Regions from separate parts of the Streptomyces sp. NBC_00448 genome, predicted to be linked through region 3. Evidence: riboswitches for the same ligand, from Rfam matches in the RefSeq annotation. Region 3 holds a riboswitch; each other region holds the start of a gene.
The links. Region 3 has a riboswitch for cobalamin ahead of OG370_RS01725 (CbtB domain-containing protein). Riboswitches for the same ligand answer to the same signal wherever they lie in the genome.
Positions count from the first base shown of each region.

Region 1: it holds a riboswitch for cobalamin, as region 3 does, so the genes downstream of both, OG370_RS32705 (HoxN/HupN/NixA family nickel/cobalt transporter) here and OG370_RS01725 (CbtB domain-containing protein) in region 3, are expected to answer to the same signal.
Region 2: it holds a riboswitch for cobalamin, as region 3 does, so the genes downstream of both, metE (5-methyltetrahydropteroyltriglutamate--homocysteine S-methyltransferase) here and OG370_RS01725 (CbtB domain-containing protein) in region 3, are expected to answer to the same signal.

Region 1 covers NZ_CP107913.1:7,599,414-7,604,086, reverse strand. Annotated here, with positions in the region: gene OG370_RS32720 (copper chaperone PCu(A)C) at 1-141, opposite strand, end outside; gene OG370_RS32715 (sigma-70 family RNA polymerase sigma factor) at 870-1,487, opposite strand; gene OG370_RS32710 (hypothetical protein) at 1,777-2,466, opposite strand; cobalamin riboswitch at 2,611-2,806, shown strand; gene OG370_RS32705 (HoxN/HupN/NixA family nickel/cobalt transporter) at 2,841-3,998, shown strand; gene OG370_RS32700 (transposase) at 3,964-4,551, shown strand; partial or broken gene OG370_RS32695 (NF041680 family putative transposase) at 4,550-4,673, opposite strand, start outside.
Region 2 covers NZ_CP107913.1:1,897,400-1,902,072, forward strand. Annotated here, with positions in the region: gene OG370_RS07995 (phosphatase PAP2 family protein) at 6-821, shown strand; gene OG370_RS08000 (DUF6210 family protein) at 905-1,330, shown strand; gene OG370_RS08005 (SH3 domain-containing protein) at 1,511-1,927, opposite strand; gene OG370_RS08010 (NUDIX domain-containing protein) at 2,185-2,463, shown strand; cobalamin riboswitch at 2,673-2,891, shown strand; gene metE (5-methyltetrahydropteroyltriglutamate--homocysteine S-methyltransferase) at 3,055-4,673, shown strand, end outside.
Region 3 covers NZ_CP107913.1:367,519-372,191, forward strand. Annotated here, with positions in the region: gene OG370_RS01715 (bifunctional o-acetylhomoserine/o-acetylserine sulfhydrylase) at 396-1,763, shown strand; gene metX (homoserine O-acetyltransferase MetX) at 1,760-2,974, shown strand; cobalamin riboswitch at 3,006-3,131, shown strand; gene OG370_RS01725 (CbtB domain-containing protein) at 3,169-3,387, shown strand; gene OG370_RS01730 (CbtA family protein) at 3,417-4,283, shown strand; gene OG370_RS01735 ((2Fe-2S)-binding protein) at 4,334-4,673, shown strand, end outside.

The sequences.
Region 1 (4,673 bases), 7.2 Mb from region 3:
CGCGCCGGACGCGGCGTACACCGCCAGCGCGAACAGGGCGACGGCGGCGGCACCGAGCGGAACGGCCGCGCCGCGCAGCAGCGGTACGACCCGGCGGCGGAAGTGTGGGGCACGAGCGGGCGTACCAGTGTGGGACTTCACCCCCCAGTAGTCGTGCCCCGCCCTGGTGGAGTTCCCGGCGATTCACAGGAGATTCCGCAGCGGTCACTTCCACGGCCGTGTGTTCGGCCCGGTACCACAAAGGCCGCGCCCCACCGGCCCGGTACCGCGCCGTCATCGTCTGCGCCCGCCCTGGCGCCGCCTGCGTAAACGGCGGCCACGGTCGCCGACCACCACCGCGACAACCAGGTGGAACGCCACGGCCACGGCGGCTCCAACCGCAGCTCCCACGAGCGCTCCGAACCCGCCCGCCAGATGACCGCCGAGCCAGCCGTACCCGCCGGCCAGCAACGCAGAGCCGGCAGCCGTCAGCAGCCAGCTCTGCCCGTCACGGGTCCGACCGGTCCTGACCGGCTCCTCCCACGGCCAGGGGGGCGGCCCCTGGCTCGGGCGACTCGCCCGACGGGAGAGCAGTCGACGGAGGCAGCGGATCACCGGTGGTACCCGACCGCGCCCCGGGACCACTCCGCACCCGCGCTCGGTAAAGCGCGCCGAGCGAGCCTCCTCGTCCAGGGAACCTCTGCTGAGGGATGTATGTGCTGGGCCAATGTCACGGCCTGGGCCGCCTCTCGTCAATCGGTTGTCCGGGCCGGCTCCGGGCGTCGGAAGAGAACCGGTCGGGTGGACCTGCGGGTAAAGGGGTGCAGGCGGGATGAAAAGGGCGGGCCGCCGGCCGGCGGCCCGCCCGATGCTCCAGACCCACGAGGCGGTCAGGCCGCCACGGCTATCGCCTCCTCCGGTTCGTCGGCCGCGACCAGCAGCGCGTGGACATCCGCGCGGGCCCGTGCCACGCGTGAACGGACCGTGCCCACCGGGCAGCCGGTGCGGGCGGCGGCGTCGGCGTACGGCAGTCCCAGCAGTTGGGTGAGCACGAACGCCTCCCGGCGCACGCGGTCCACGGTGTGCAGCAGGTCGAGAAGTGCGACGCCCTCGTCGAAGCCGGGCGGGTGGGCGGGTTGCGCGCGCTCGGCGGACGCCAGCCAGTCGTCGGTACCTGACAGCTGGGGCCGGGCCGCGTCGTAGCGGTAGCGGTCGACCACGACCCGGCGGGCGATGGACAGCAGCCAGGTGCGGGCGCAGGAGCGTCCCGCGAACCGGGGCAGGCTCGCCAGCGCCCGCAGATAGGTCTCCTGGGTGAGGTCGTCGGCTGACGAGGAGTCCGCGGTCAGGTAGGTGACGAAGCGCCGCACGTCGCCGCGGGTGGCCCGCACGAAGTGCTCGATCGCTTCCTTGTCGCCGCTGCCCGCGGCCAGGGCCCAGGCAGTCACCTGGGAGTCGTCGCGTGCGACCGGTGAGCGGTCGCCCCGGGGTTTCCGGGCAGGTGTCATCTTCTCGGGTCCTTCGCTCGTGCGGGACCGGCCGTGTCACGGCACGCGGTCCCGCCGACGGACAGCCCGCCACGTGTCCTCGACGCTGCTACGAGCGCGGGACGTAACACGCGGTGACGTATGCGCGAACACGCTTACGGAACAGGCGTGTTGCCCGGCGGGCCGACGGGATCAGAGTCCGGCACGCTCCGCGCGGCCTCGCGGCGCCCGAGGGCGAGGGAGACGACAGGGCATACCGGCGCTGCGCCCGTCGAGCCGGCCGAGCAGCCGGTCAGATGGCGGGCGCCTGTCAGATCTGGACGACGAGAGACGGCGGCCCACGCCGCACCACGGCATGCCGCAGAATCCCTTCCGCGGGCCGAAGCCGAGGGGGCCCGTCCGCACGAACGCCGGGCACAGGCGGCAGCACAACGCCGCACACCGCAAGGACGTACCGCAGCGGGGCAGCCAGCACCCACGCCAGCGAGCGGACCATCCGGTAGAGGGCGACCTCGCCCCGCCACATCCACAGGCCGCACACCAGCGCGACGGCGGCGTGCAGCATGAGCATCCCCAGGGACCACTCGTGCATGTCCATACCGCCGCCCGGTCCCACCGTGGACCCCATGGCACCGGAACCGGTGGCTGAACCCGCCATACCCGGCATGGATGCCATGGACGCCATACCGCCCATACCCGTGGCGGGCATCGCCGGGTCCGATACCGCCGTCGCCGAAGCGCCGACAACCAACTGCCCGAGCATGAAGACGCAGTGCAGCGCGAGTTGAGTGGCCACGCTACCGCCGAGGATGACCCGCGCACCACGCTGCTTCCCAGTGGCCCACCACGCCATGGCGGTGACTCCGGCGAACGCGTACAGCAGCGCCCACACCGGCACGCCGGTGCCGGACATCATCGCGTGCCCGAGCCCGCTCACCGCCGTGCACACGGCCGCGAACACGGCCGAGCGCAGGACGCGGAGAGTGGGCATGCGAGCCATACCGACATCGTGCCAGCAGGCCGGCCACATGACGCCACTGGGGCAAGCACCGCGCCGTCCGACAAATCCGTCGGCCCACGGCAGTCCAGCCGCCGGGCCTCCCACCCTTCCTGCGACCCCATTGCAATTGTCAGACGTGCGCATCTACGCTGACCCGGCCGTGGTGCTCGGGAAGTCGGTGTGACGCCGACGCGGCCCTCGCCACTGTGATCGGGAAGTCATCGTGCTCGTTCCGCCCCGGACGGGATGGACGCCACTGGCCGCTTCGGCGACCGGGAAGGCGGAGCACGACGGCGTCGGACCCGTAAGCCAGGAGACCGGCCACGGCACGCACGACGAACTGTCCACGAGGTGCTGGAGAGGCTGCCCCCGCCATGACGCTGCCCGAAAACCCGTCCCTGCCGGCCGGAACGCCCGTGGGGGCGGCCTCCCCCGGGCCCGTCGTCCGCCGCTTCGAACGCGCCGACTGGATACGCACCGGCGTCCTGTTGGCCGCTATCGTCCTCCTGCACGTCGTGGCCTTCGCCATCCTGGTGACGATGGTCGCGCCGCACCACTACACCGTCGGCAAGCAGGCGTTCGGCGTCGGCCTCGGCGTCACCGCCTACACCCTCGGCATGCGCCACGCGTTCGACGCGGACCACATCGCGGCGATCGACAACACCACCCGCAAGTTGATGGCCGACGGGCAGCGGCCGGTCTCAGTCGGCTTCTGGTTCGCCCTCGGCCACTCCAGCATCGTCATCGCCATGGCGAGCCTGATCGCGGGCGGCGCCAAGATCGCCGGCACCCTCTTGAACGAGAACTCCGACGCCCACATCACCCTCGGTGTCATCGGCACCAGCGTGTCGGGGACCTTCCTCTACCTCATCGCCGCCCTCAACCTTGTCGCCCTGGTCGGCATCTACCGCGTCTTCAAGGAGATGCGCGCCGGCAACTTCGACGAGCACGAACTCGAGAAGCACCTGGACAACCGGGGCTTCATGAACCGCCTGCTCGGCCGCCTCACCAAGTCGGTCCGCCACCCCGGCCAGATGTACCCGATCGGCGTGCTGTTCGGCCTCGGCTTCGACACCGCCACCGAGGTCGCCCTCATGGTCATGGCCGGCTCCGGAGCCGCCGCCGGCCTGCCCTGGTACGCGGTCCTCTGCCTGCCGCTGCTGTTCGCCGCCGGCATGAGCCTGTTCGACACCCTCGACGGCACCTTCATGAACTTCGCCTACCACTGGGCGTTCTCCAATCCGGTCCGCAAGGTCTACTACAACCTCACCATCACCGGCCTGTCCATCGCCGTCGCCTTCGTCATCGGCACCATCGAACTCGTCGGCGTCCTCCACGACAACGCCGGCTTCAAGAACTCCCTCACCGACTGGATCGCCGCCATCAACCTCGACAACGTGGGCTACATCATCGTCGGCCTCTTCGTCGTCGTCTGGGGCTGTGCCCTGACCTACTGGCGACTGGCGAAGGTCGAACACCGCTGGGGAGGAGCGGCGCGTGGCGGCGCCGGAGGAGCCGGCACGGCACCTTGATCACACCCGCCCACCGTCCTCAAAGACGACGAGCTCGCCCTGTTCCCTGGCCGCGCCCACGGCGAGCCGAGGCAACCGCCGTCAATTGCTGCTGGCCATTGAAGCGCACGACAATCCCTCGGACAGGACGGCCCTCGTTCCGATGGTGAAGAAGACCCAGCACAATCACCAGGCCGCACGACTCCCCGGCGACATCCAACTCTGGCTCGCCGACAGCGGGTACGCTTCTGCCGCGTCCTTCGAGGCCCTCGCCAACCTCCCGCTACTGGTCTCGGTCACCAGCGATGCCGACCAGGCAGGATTTCCCGCGAAACGTCAGCAGGCCCCTGCCGGCCAGCAGGACATGGCGGCCCGCCTCGCCACCCCCACAGGACGGGCCCAGTACCGTCAACGCAGTGCCCTGGTCGAGCCGGGATTCGCCCAGATCTTCCAACGCTTCGGACGACACCTCAACTACCGCGGCCGCCAGGCGGTGGACGCCGAGATCAAGCTCCTCGGCACGGTGCACAACCTCAACAAGCTCATCAATCACACGCCCAAGAAGCACTCTTGACCTTCACCGGGCAGGAGCCGTGCGACAGCCTCGCTGTCGTCGCGCGGATGTTGCGAAACCCTCGCCGCACCCGGGCGGGCGTCAACTTGTGTGGAGGTAGTGGGCGTTCCCATGGGCGGCGC
Region 2 (4,673 bases), 1.5 Mb from region 3:
GCACGATGATCCCAGCGTCCACCGTCAGCGGGGCCTCGCCCCGGCACCGGCGCGGCCTGTGGCCACGCCGTACGCGGGTCGCGGTCGCCCTGTGCGGATGCGCCCCGCACCGCGGCGGCTCGCCGTGCGGTCGGACCGGTTCCGGGCCGCGGCCCGGTCGGGTCCGCCGGGTCGGTCCGGCGCTCGCCCTGTTCGCGCTGTTCGCGGCCCTGTTCGGGCTGCTGCTGTGGGCGCTGAGCGCGCGCGACGGCGCACCGATCGGACCCGACCGGGTCCTGCACCACTGGGCGGTGGCCCATCGGTCGGCCGATCTCACCGCGGTCGCCCACCTGCTGGACTCGACCGGGGCCGGCCCGCTGCCGTACATCGCGGTGATGCTGGCCGGTTGGACCGGGTGCGCGCACCGGACGGCTTCGCGGCGGGAGGTGTCGGCGGCCCTCGGCGCGGTCGTCATCCTGCTGACCGGGCAGGCGGTCCGCCTCGCGGTCGTGTTCGCGCTGGCCCGGCCCCGACCGCCGGTGACCGACTGGGCGGTGCTCAGCACCGACTGGGCGTTCCCCTCCGGATACGCCACGACGTCCGTGCTCACCGCGGGACTTCTCGCCTGGGCGGTCCTGCGCAGCGACGCGCCCCGCGGGGCGGTCCGGTTCGACGTGCTGGCCTGCCTGCTGTGGGCGGCCGCCATCAGCGCCACCCGGATCTACCTCGGCGTGCAGTGGCCCACCGACGAGCTGGGCGGCTGGCTGCTGGGCACGGCGTGGCTCGCGCTGACGCTGCCGATCCTGTCCGGACTCGCCGGACCCGCCGGCCGGACGCTCTGACGTACGTCGCCCGGCGGCCGTGCCGACTCGCCTCGCGGGAAACGCCGTTGAGCGCGCGGGCGCCGGCCCGGGAGACTGCCGTCATGGGCCCCCGGCGCTTCGTCTTCCTCGACCCCGACGGCAGCGCCGGCGGGTGGCTGTACGCGGTCGTCGAGGCGGCGACCGGAGTGGTCTACCAGCAGCAGTACGGCGGGACCGCCTGCCGGCAGGGGCAGGTCGAGGGTTTCCTGGTGCCGCTCTTCGAGCCGGACGGGCTGGACGCGCTGCGCGAGCTGTTCGAGCGGGACTTCCGCGGTGCGGGCACCCGGCACATCACCTGGCCGGAGGCCCAACGGGAGCGGCTTCGCGGCATCATCGGGGCCCTCCGCTACTGGGTGTCCGACGGGATCAGCGAGGAGCCGCACCCCCTGCGGCTGGACGACAGCCGGTTCGGTGCGGCCGACGAGGCATGGGTACCGGTGATCACACCGGACGGCCCCGCGACGCTGGTGTGGCTGAACTCCGACTGACCGGCCGCCGCCAGGGCTCCCGACAGCGGGCTCGGGTACGCCGGTCGCGCGCCGAACGCGGGGAACGGGGGAACTCGGCGAACGCGCGGAACCCGGCGAACGCGGGGAACCCGACGTGGCGGCCCGGAGCCGCGCGCGGGACCTGCCGCGGCTCCGGGATGCCCGTACACCGTAGGACGGTCAGCCCTTGGCGCCCTTCGGCACCGCGTTCATCACGGCGGTGCTGCTGCGCAGGACGTCCTTGCACAGGTCCACGGTGCCGGTGTTGTCCACGTACTTCGCCGAGACCCAGTTGGAGTTGTCGCGCAGCAGGTACCAGATGTCGTTGCCCTCGATGTTCTGGGCGTGGACCTTGCAGCGCAGGCCGACCTGCTGGTGGTAGGCGAGCGAGCCCTTCACGGACGAGTCCGTGCTGGGGAACTGGCGCTGGACGACGCCGGCACCGGCGACGACGGTGCCGTACGGGCGGGCCGGGGTGGCGGCCTGGGCGGCCGTCGCGCCGAGCAGCGTGGTGCCGAGCGCCACAGCGGTGGTCAGCGCGCTCGCGCCGACGATGATGCGGCTGCGGAGGGTGGGAAGAGCAGCGGATGTCGCCAAAGGACTTCTCCTGTTCCAGATGTGCGGGGAGACGCATGGGCACCGCCGAACGTACGCCGCACAATATCCAACAACTAGGATAAATCGCCGTGTTGACCCGAACGTGCGAGGCACTCACCCGTCTGCGGGTACCGGCGCCGCCCGGAAGGGGGCGGCGGCACCGCACTGGGGGCCGCAGCGAGAACCGGGGCGTATGAAGCAGGAGAACGGCACGCCGGGCCCGCCGGTGCGCGAGGGACAGGACCCCGGTGATCGTGGTGGCCGCGACAGCGCTTCGGGAGGGGCGCCTTCTGCTGGTGAGCAAGCGCGCGGCCCCCGACGTCTTCCATCTGCCCGGGGGAAAGCCCGACCCCGGCGAGGAGCCGAGGGAGACGTTGCGCCGGGAACTGGCCGAGGAGTTGGGGGTGCGGCCGTCCGATCCACGGCCGCTCACCGAGTCCGCCGGCCCGGCGGCGCTGGAGGGCGCGCCGATGCCGCTGACGGTCTACGAAGCCGGCATCGACGGCCCGCCGCGGCCGGGCGGACACGGTCGGTGACGCGTCGGTCACGTATCGGTCGTGTATGGGCTCCCTTGCGTAGCTGACCCCTTGTGCGCGGATCGCCCGCGTACGGTCGGGGGTGCGACGGGATCGGCAAAGTCCGACATTCGGCCGGGGCGGCCCGTGCCTGCTGCCCAGCGGGCCGGATCACCCCTGGCACGTTCCGGGATGTGAGCAGTGCCGAGCCAAAGGCACGCGGGCGATCTAGGCTGGCGGGTGCAGCTGGTTCGCCCTGCCCGCCAGGTAGGCGCGTCGTAAGAGGGAACCCGGTGGGAATCCGGGACTGCCCCGCAGCGGTAAGTGGGAACGATCGCCGTCATCAGCACTGGGTCCGCGGCGCGGACCTGGGAAGCGACGGCCAGTAGGTGCCTGCCCCGGCAGGCGTGCCCACGAGTCCGAAGACCTGCCCGTTGCCCGTACGCGACCGATCGCGTGCGGATGTCCCGGTGACCTCGTGGGCGGGTCGGCGCACATATCAGGCGGTGGAGCGTCCTCGAATCGGGCGTGTTCGGTCCGTCCTGTTCGCCGCCTTCGCGTCCGCGTCCCGTCTCCGGGATGCCAGGGAGACATCTCGCGAAGGAGATTTCCGTGTCAGCAAAGCCCGCAGCCGCGGCAGCACGGGCCACCGTGTACGGCTACCCCCGCCAGGGACAGCACCGGGAACTGAAGAAGGCCGTCGAGGGCTACTGGAAGGGCCGTGTCACCGCGGACGCCCTCCGGGAGACCGCGGCCGGACTGCGCCGCGCCAACTGGCGGCAGCTCGCCGACGCCGGCGTCCGCGAGGTGCCCACCGGCGACTTCTCGTACTACGACCACGTCCTGGACACCAGCGTCATGGTCGGCGCCGTCCCCGAGCGGCACCGTGCCGCCGTCGGTGCCGACCCGCTCAACAGCTACTTCGCGATGGCCCGCGGCACCCAGGACGTGGCGCCGCTGGAGATGACGAAGTGGTTCGACACCAACTACCACTACCTGGTGCCCGAGTTGGGCCCGAACACGGTCTTCGCCGCCGACTCCGCCAAGCAGGTCGGCGAGCTGCGGGAGGCCCTCGCGCTCGGGCACATCCCGCGGCCGGTGCTCGTCGGCCCCGTCACCTACCTGCTGCTCGCCAAGCCCGCCCCCGGGGTGCCGGCCGACTTCGAACCGCTGACCCTGCTGGACCGGCTGCTGCCGGTGTACGCCGAGGTGCTCGCCGACCTGCGGGCCGCCGGCGCCCAGTGGGTGCAGCTCGACGAGCCCGCCCTGGTCCAGGACCGTACGCCCGCGGAGCTGGACGCCGCCGCCCGCGCCTACCGCGAGCTGGGCACCCTCACCGACCGGCCGAAGCTGCTCGTCGCCTCCTACTTCGACCGGCTCGGCGAGGCGCTGCCGATCCTGGTGAGGGCCCCGATCGACGGCCTGGCCGTCGACTTCACCGGCGCGGCCGCCGCCAACCTCGACGACCTCGCCGCCGTCGGCGGGCTGCCCGGCAAGCGGCTGGTGGCCGGCGTCGTCAACGGCCGCAACATCTGGATCAACGACTACGAGAAGTCGCTGTCCACCCTGGCCACCCTGCTCGGCCTCGCCGGCCAGGTCGACGTGGCCGCCTCCTGCTCCCTGCTGCACGTGCCGCTGGACACCGCGCCCGAACAGGACATCGACCCGCAGGTGCTGCGCTGGCTCGCCTTCGCCCGGCAGAAGACCGCCGAGATCGTCACGCTCGCCAAGGGCCTGGCGCAGGGCACCGACGCCATCGCCGCGCAGATCGCCGCCAACCGGGCCGACCTGGCCTCCCGCGCGGCCTCGCCGATCACCCGCGACCCGGCGGTACGCGCCAGGGTCGCGGCCGTCACCGACGCCGACGGCCGCCGCGCCCAGGCGTACCCGCAGCGCGCCGCCGCCCAGCGCGCCCACCTCGGGCTGCCGCTGCTGCCGACGACCACCATCGGGTCGTTCCCGCAGACCGGCGAACTGCGCGCCGCCCGCGCCGACCTGCGGGCCGGCCGGATCGAACGGTCCGGCTACGAGGAGCGGATCAGGACCGAGATCGGCGAGGTGATCGCCTTCCAGGAGCAGACCGGCCTCGACGTCCTGGTGCACGGCGAGCCCGAACGCAACGACATGGTGCAGTACTTCGCCGAGCAGCTCACCGGCTACCTCGCCACCCAGCACGGCTGGGTGCAGTCCTACGGCACCCGCTACGTCCGCCCGCCGATCCTGGCCGGCGA
Region 3 (4,673 bases):
CATCGTGCCACGGCCCCGGCGCGGCGAATACCAACGGCGTGTTAAGCCTTCGCCGGGGCCGGGACACCCGGGTGGGGCCGTGCTTCCATGGCGCCATGACCCCGTTGGTGAGGCGCCGCCACGTGGACTACGCGCGTGTCACGAGCACGGGCTGTCCCGGCGCGCGCTGACGCCTCCGCGCCGCCGCCCGGCAGCCGACCGCGTACTTCTTCCGCGCCCCTCCCCCGCCCTCGGGACGCACCCGGGGCGCCCGCGGGGAGTCGCGTACGTCCGGCGGCCGGCCGTCACCGCCGCCGCGCACGGCGCCCCCGCGCCCCCGCACCACACGCCCCACGCCCCACGCCCCACGCCCCACCCGCAGTGTCACCGCCCGCACGACAGCACCTGGGAGAGCCATGACCGAGCAACAGCCTGTCGACTCCGTCACCGCCGGGCACACGCCCGAGACCGCGGCCGCCGCGGCGCAGGAGGAGCCGAACTGGTCGTTCGAGACGAAGCAGGTGCACTCGGGGGCCGTTCCCGACCCGACGACGGGGGCGCGGGCGGTGCCGATCTACCAGACGTCGTCGTTCGTGTTCCGCGACACCCGACATGCCGCGGACCTGTTCGCGCTGGCGGAGCCGGGGAACATCTACACCCGCATCCACAACCCCACCCAGGACGTGTTCGAGCAGCGGATCGCCGCGCTGGAGGGCGGGGTCGCCGCGGTGGCTCTGGCGTCGGGGCAGGCCGCGGAGACGCTGGCGATCCTGACGCTGGCGAGCACCGGCGACCACGTGGTGGCGGGCGCGTCGCTCTACGGCGGGACGTACAACCTGTTCAAGCACACGCTGCCGCGGTTCGGGATCGAGGTGTCGTTCGTCGACCCGGACGACGTCGGGGCGTGGCGTGCGGCGGTGCGGCCGAACACGAAGGCGTTCTTCGCCGAGACGCTGGGCAACCCGCGCGGGAACGTGCTGGACGTGCGGGCGGTGGCGGACGCGGCGCACGCCGAGGGGGTGCCGCTGATCGTGGACAACACGGTGCCGACGCCGTACCTGCTCCAGCCGCTGCGACACGGCGCGGACATCGTGGTGCACTCCGCGACGAAGTTCCTCGGCGGCCACGGCACCACCATCGCCGGTGTGGTCGTCGACGGCGGCACCTTCGACTTCGGGGCGCACGCCGACCGCTTCCCCGACTTCAGCACGCCCGACCCGAGCTACCACGGGCTGGAGTACTGGCCGGCGCTCGGCCCGGGGGCGTACGCGATCAAGCTGCGCGTGCAGCTGCTGCGCGACCTGGGTCCCGCGCTGTCGCCGCACTCGGCGTTCCTGCTGCTCCAGGGCGTCGAGACGCTGTCGCTGCGGCTGGAGCGGCACTCCGCGAACGCGCAGGAGCTCGCGGAGTGGCTCCAGGCACGCGACGAGGTCGCGGTGGTGCACTACCCGGGCCTGCCGTCCAGCGCCTGGTACGAAGCCGGGCAGCGCTACCTGCCGCGCGGCGCGGGCGCGGTCCTCGCCTTCGAGCTGCGCGACGGAGCGGAGGCGGGCAAGCGCTTCGTGGACGCGGTGCGGCTCTTCAGCCATCTGGCGAACATCGGCGACGTGCGCAGCCTGATCATCCACCCGGCCTCCACCACGCACAGCCAGCTGGACGAGGAGCAGTTGGCGGCCACCGGCACCTCGGCCGGCCTGGTGCGGCTGTCGGTCGGCATCGAGAACGTCGCGGACCTCAAGGCGGATCTGGACGCCGGGTTCCGCGCGGCCAAGGGCGCGTCCTGACCGTGCCGGGGCGCACGGCCGCGGAGGTCCCCCTGCCGCCCGCCTCCGGGGCGTGGCGGCAGGGGGACCCGCCCGGGCGGCGCCGCTGGCACCCGCTCTCCCACCCGCTGCCGCTGGAGGCGGGCGGTGCACTGCCGGGCGTGCGGCTGGCGTACGAGACGTGGGGGCACCTCGCGCCCGACGCGTCGAACGCGGTGCTGGTGCTGCACGCGCTGACCGGTGACAGCCATGTCGCGGGTCCGGCCGGACCCGGCCATCCGACCGCCGGGTGGTGGGACGGGCTGGTCGGGCCCGGCCTCGCGCTGGACACCGACCGCTTCTTCGTGGTGGCGCCGAACGTCCTGGGCGGCTGCCAGGGCAGCACCGGCCCGGCGTCCGCGCGGCCGGACGGCCGCCGGTGGGGCAGCGCCTTCCCGTTCCTGACCCAGCGCGACCAGGTCGCGGCGGAGGCGTCGTTGGCGGACGCGCTGGGCGTCGAGCGGTGGGCGCTGGTGGTCGGCGGGTCGATGGGCGGGATGCGGGCGCTGGAGTGGGCGGTGGGCCGGCCGGAGCGGGTCGGGTCGCTGCTGCTGCTCGCCTGCCCGGCGGCGGCGAGCGCCGAGCAGATCGGGTGGGCGTCGGTGCAGCTCCGGGCGATCAGGGCGGACCCGGGCTGGCACGGCGGCGACTACCACGACGCGGCCCCCGGCGGCGGCCCGCACGCCGGGCTCGGGCAGGCCCGGCGGCTGGCGCACCTGACCTACCGCAGCGAGCCCGAGCTGCGGGAGCGGTTCGGCCGCGCCGCGCAGCACGCCGAACGCCCTTGGCACGGCGGCCGGTACGCGGTCGAGTCGTATCTCGACCACCACGCGGACAAACTGGTCCGCAGGTTCGACGCGGGCAGCTACGTGGTACTGACCGAGGCGATGAACGCGCACGACGTCGGGCGGGGGCGGGGCGGCACCGCGGCGGCGCTGCGCCGCGTGACGGCACCGACGCTGGTGGCCGGGGTGGACTCCGACCGGCTCTATCCACTCGCGCAGCAGCGGGAGTTGGCGGCGGGCATCGCGGGCGCGGACCGGATGCGGACAGTCCGCTCGCCGTACGGGCACGACGGCTTCCTGATCGAAGTGGATCAAGTGGCGTCGCTGGTCGGCGAGCTGACGGCGGGTCTCAGGCTCCCGTATCCGGATCGGGAGCAGCCGGCCCGCCGTGTGGCGAAGGGCACGTGACATGCGTTGACGTGCACATTCTGACGCCCGTACGCTGATGGTTCGTGAAGGTGTGAGGAAGCCGGTGGGAATCCGGCGCGGTCGCGCCACTGTGTACCCGGTCGCCTCCAGGGGCGTTCCGGGAAGTCAGACACTTCGCCGTCACGAAGCCCCATATGACCGAGGGACGCAGCATCCCCGAAGGAGGCACCACCGTGAGTTCTCTGTCCACCCACACGTCGTCCGACGCCACGCCGGTCGTCCTGCCCGTCTCCAAGGCCGTGCTCTGGCTGGCCGGCACCACGATCCTCGCGCTCGCCGTGTACTACTTCATCGGCGTCGACCAGGGCGCGGTCTCCGTGTTCGGCAGGGACATGCACATCCACGAGTTCGTGCACGACGCGCGGCACTTCCTCGGTTTCCCCTGCCACTGACGGCTCTCACGGCAGGCGGACAACTCGACATGGAGAAGCGACTCGTACTGCGCGGCGTGCTCGCCGGCGCGATCGCGGGGCTGCTCGCGTTCGTCTTCGCCCGGATCTTCGCCGAACCGCAGATCAACAAGGCGATCGACTACGAGAGCGGGCGGGACGCGGCGCAGAACGCCCTCGACAAGGCCGCGGGCCTGCCGGCCTCCCCGGCCGGCCCCGACCTGTTCAGCCGCACCGTGCAGGCCGACGTCGGCATCGGCGTGGGGCTGATCCTCTTCGGCGCCGCGATGGGCGCCATCTTCGCGGTGGTGTACACGGTGTGCCTGGGCCGGGTCGGCAACGTCCGGCCGCGCACCCTGGCGCTGCTGGTGGCCGGCGGCGGCTTCCTCGGCTTCTACCTGGTGCCGTTCGTGAAGTACCCGGCGAACCCGCCGGCGATCGGGCACGAGGACACCATCAAGGCCCGCACCGGGCTCTACCTGATCATGGTGGTCTGCTCGATCACGCTGCTCGCCCTGGCGGTGTGGCTGGGACGGCGGCTCCAGGAGCGGTTCGGCACGTGGAACGCCACGCTGCTCGCCGGCGCGGCCTTCCTGGTCGTGATCGGCGTGGTGATCGGCCTGCTGCCGGCGCTGGGCCATCTCGCCACCAACCGCGAGCAGTACGGCAACCACGGCACCGAGACACCGGTGCCGCTCACCGACCCGCACGGCCGGATCGTCTACCCGGGCTTCCCGGCGGACGTGCTGTTCAAGTTCCGGTTCTACTCGGTGGCCGCGCAGTTGCTGCTCTGGTCGGCGATCGGGCTGGTCTTCGGGCCGCTGGCGGAGCGGGTGCTGAGCCCGGCGCCGGCCGGCCGGACCGTCCGGGCGCCCCGCGCCGACCCGGTCAAGGCGTGACGGCGCGCGCCGTGCACGGCCACCCGGTCCCTCGGTGACATGGTGGCGCGGTGAACGACGATGACGTGAGAGCGGCCCTGGCGGAGCTGGGGCCGTTCTTCGCGGTCGAGGCGATCAAGGCGATCAAGGCGGTCGAGCCGGTCCAGGCGGCTGAGAGGGCCGAGGCGGCCGGCGAAGGCCCGGGCGTGTGGCGGTCGATGGCCGAACTCGCCGAACTGCCCGACCCGGCCGACCCGGCCGACCCGCCCGGCGGAAGCGGGGTGCTGGCCGCCCGGGTGGCCGCCGTACGGGGGGTGCTGGCCGCGGGCGGCGGGCAGCCGGCGGAGGCGGTCGAGGAACGGGTGGCCGCGTCGGTGGTCCATCTCGGCCTGGTGGCGCGGCTGCTGTCCC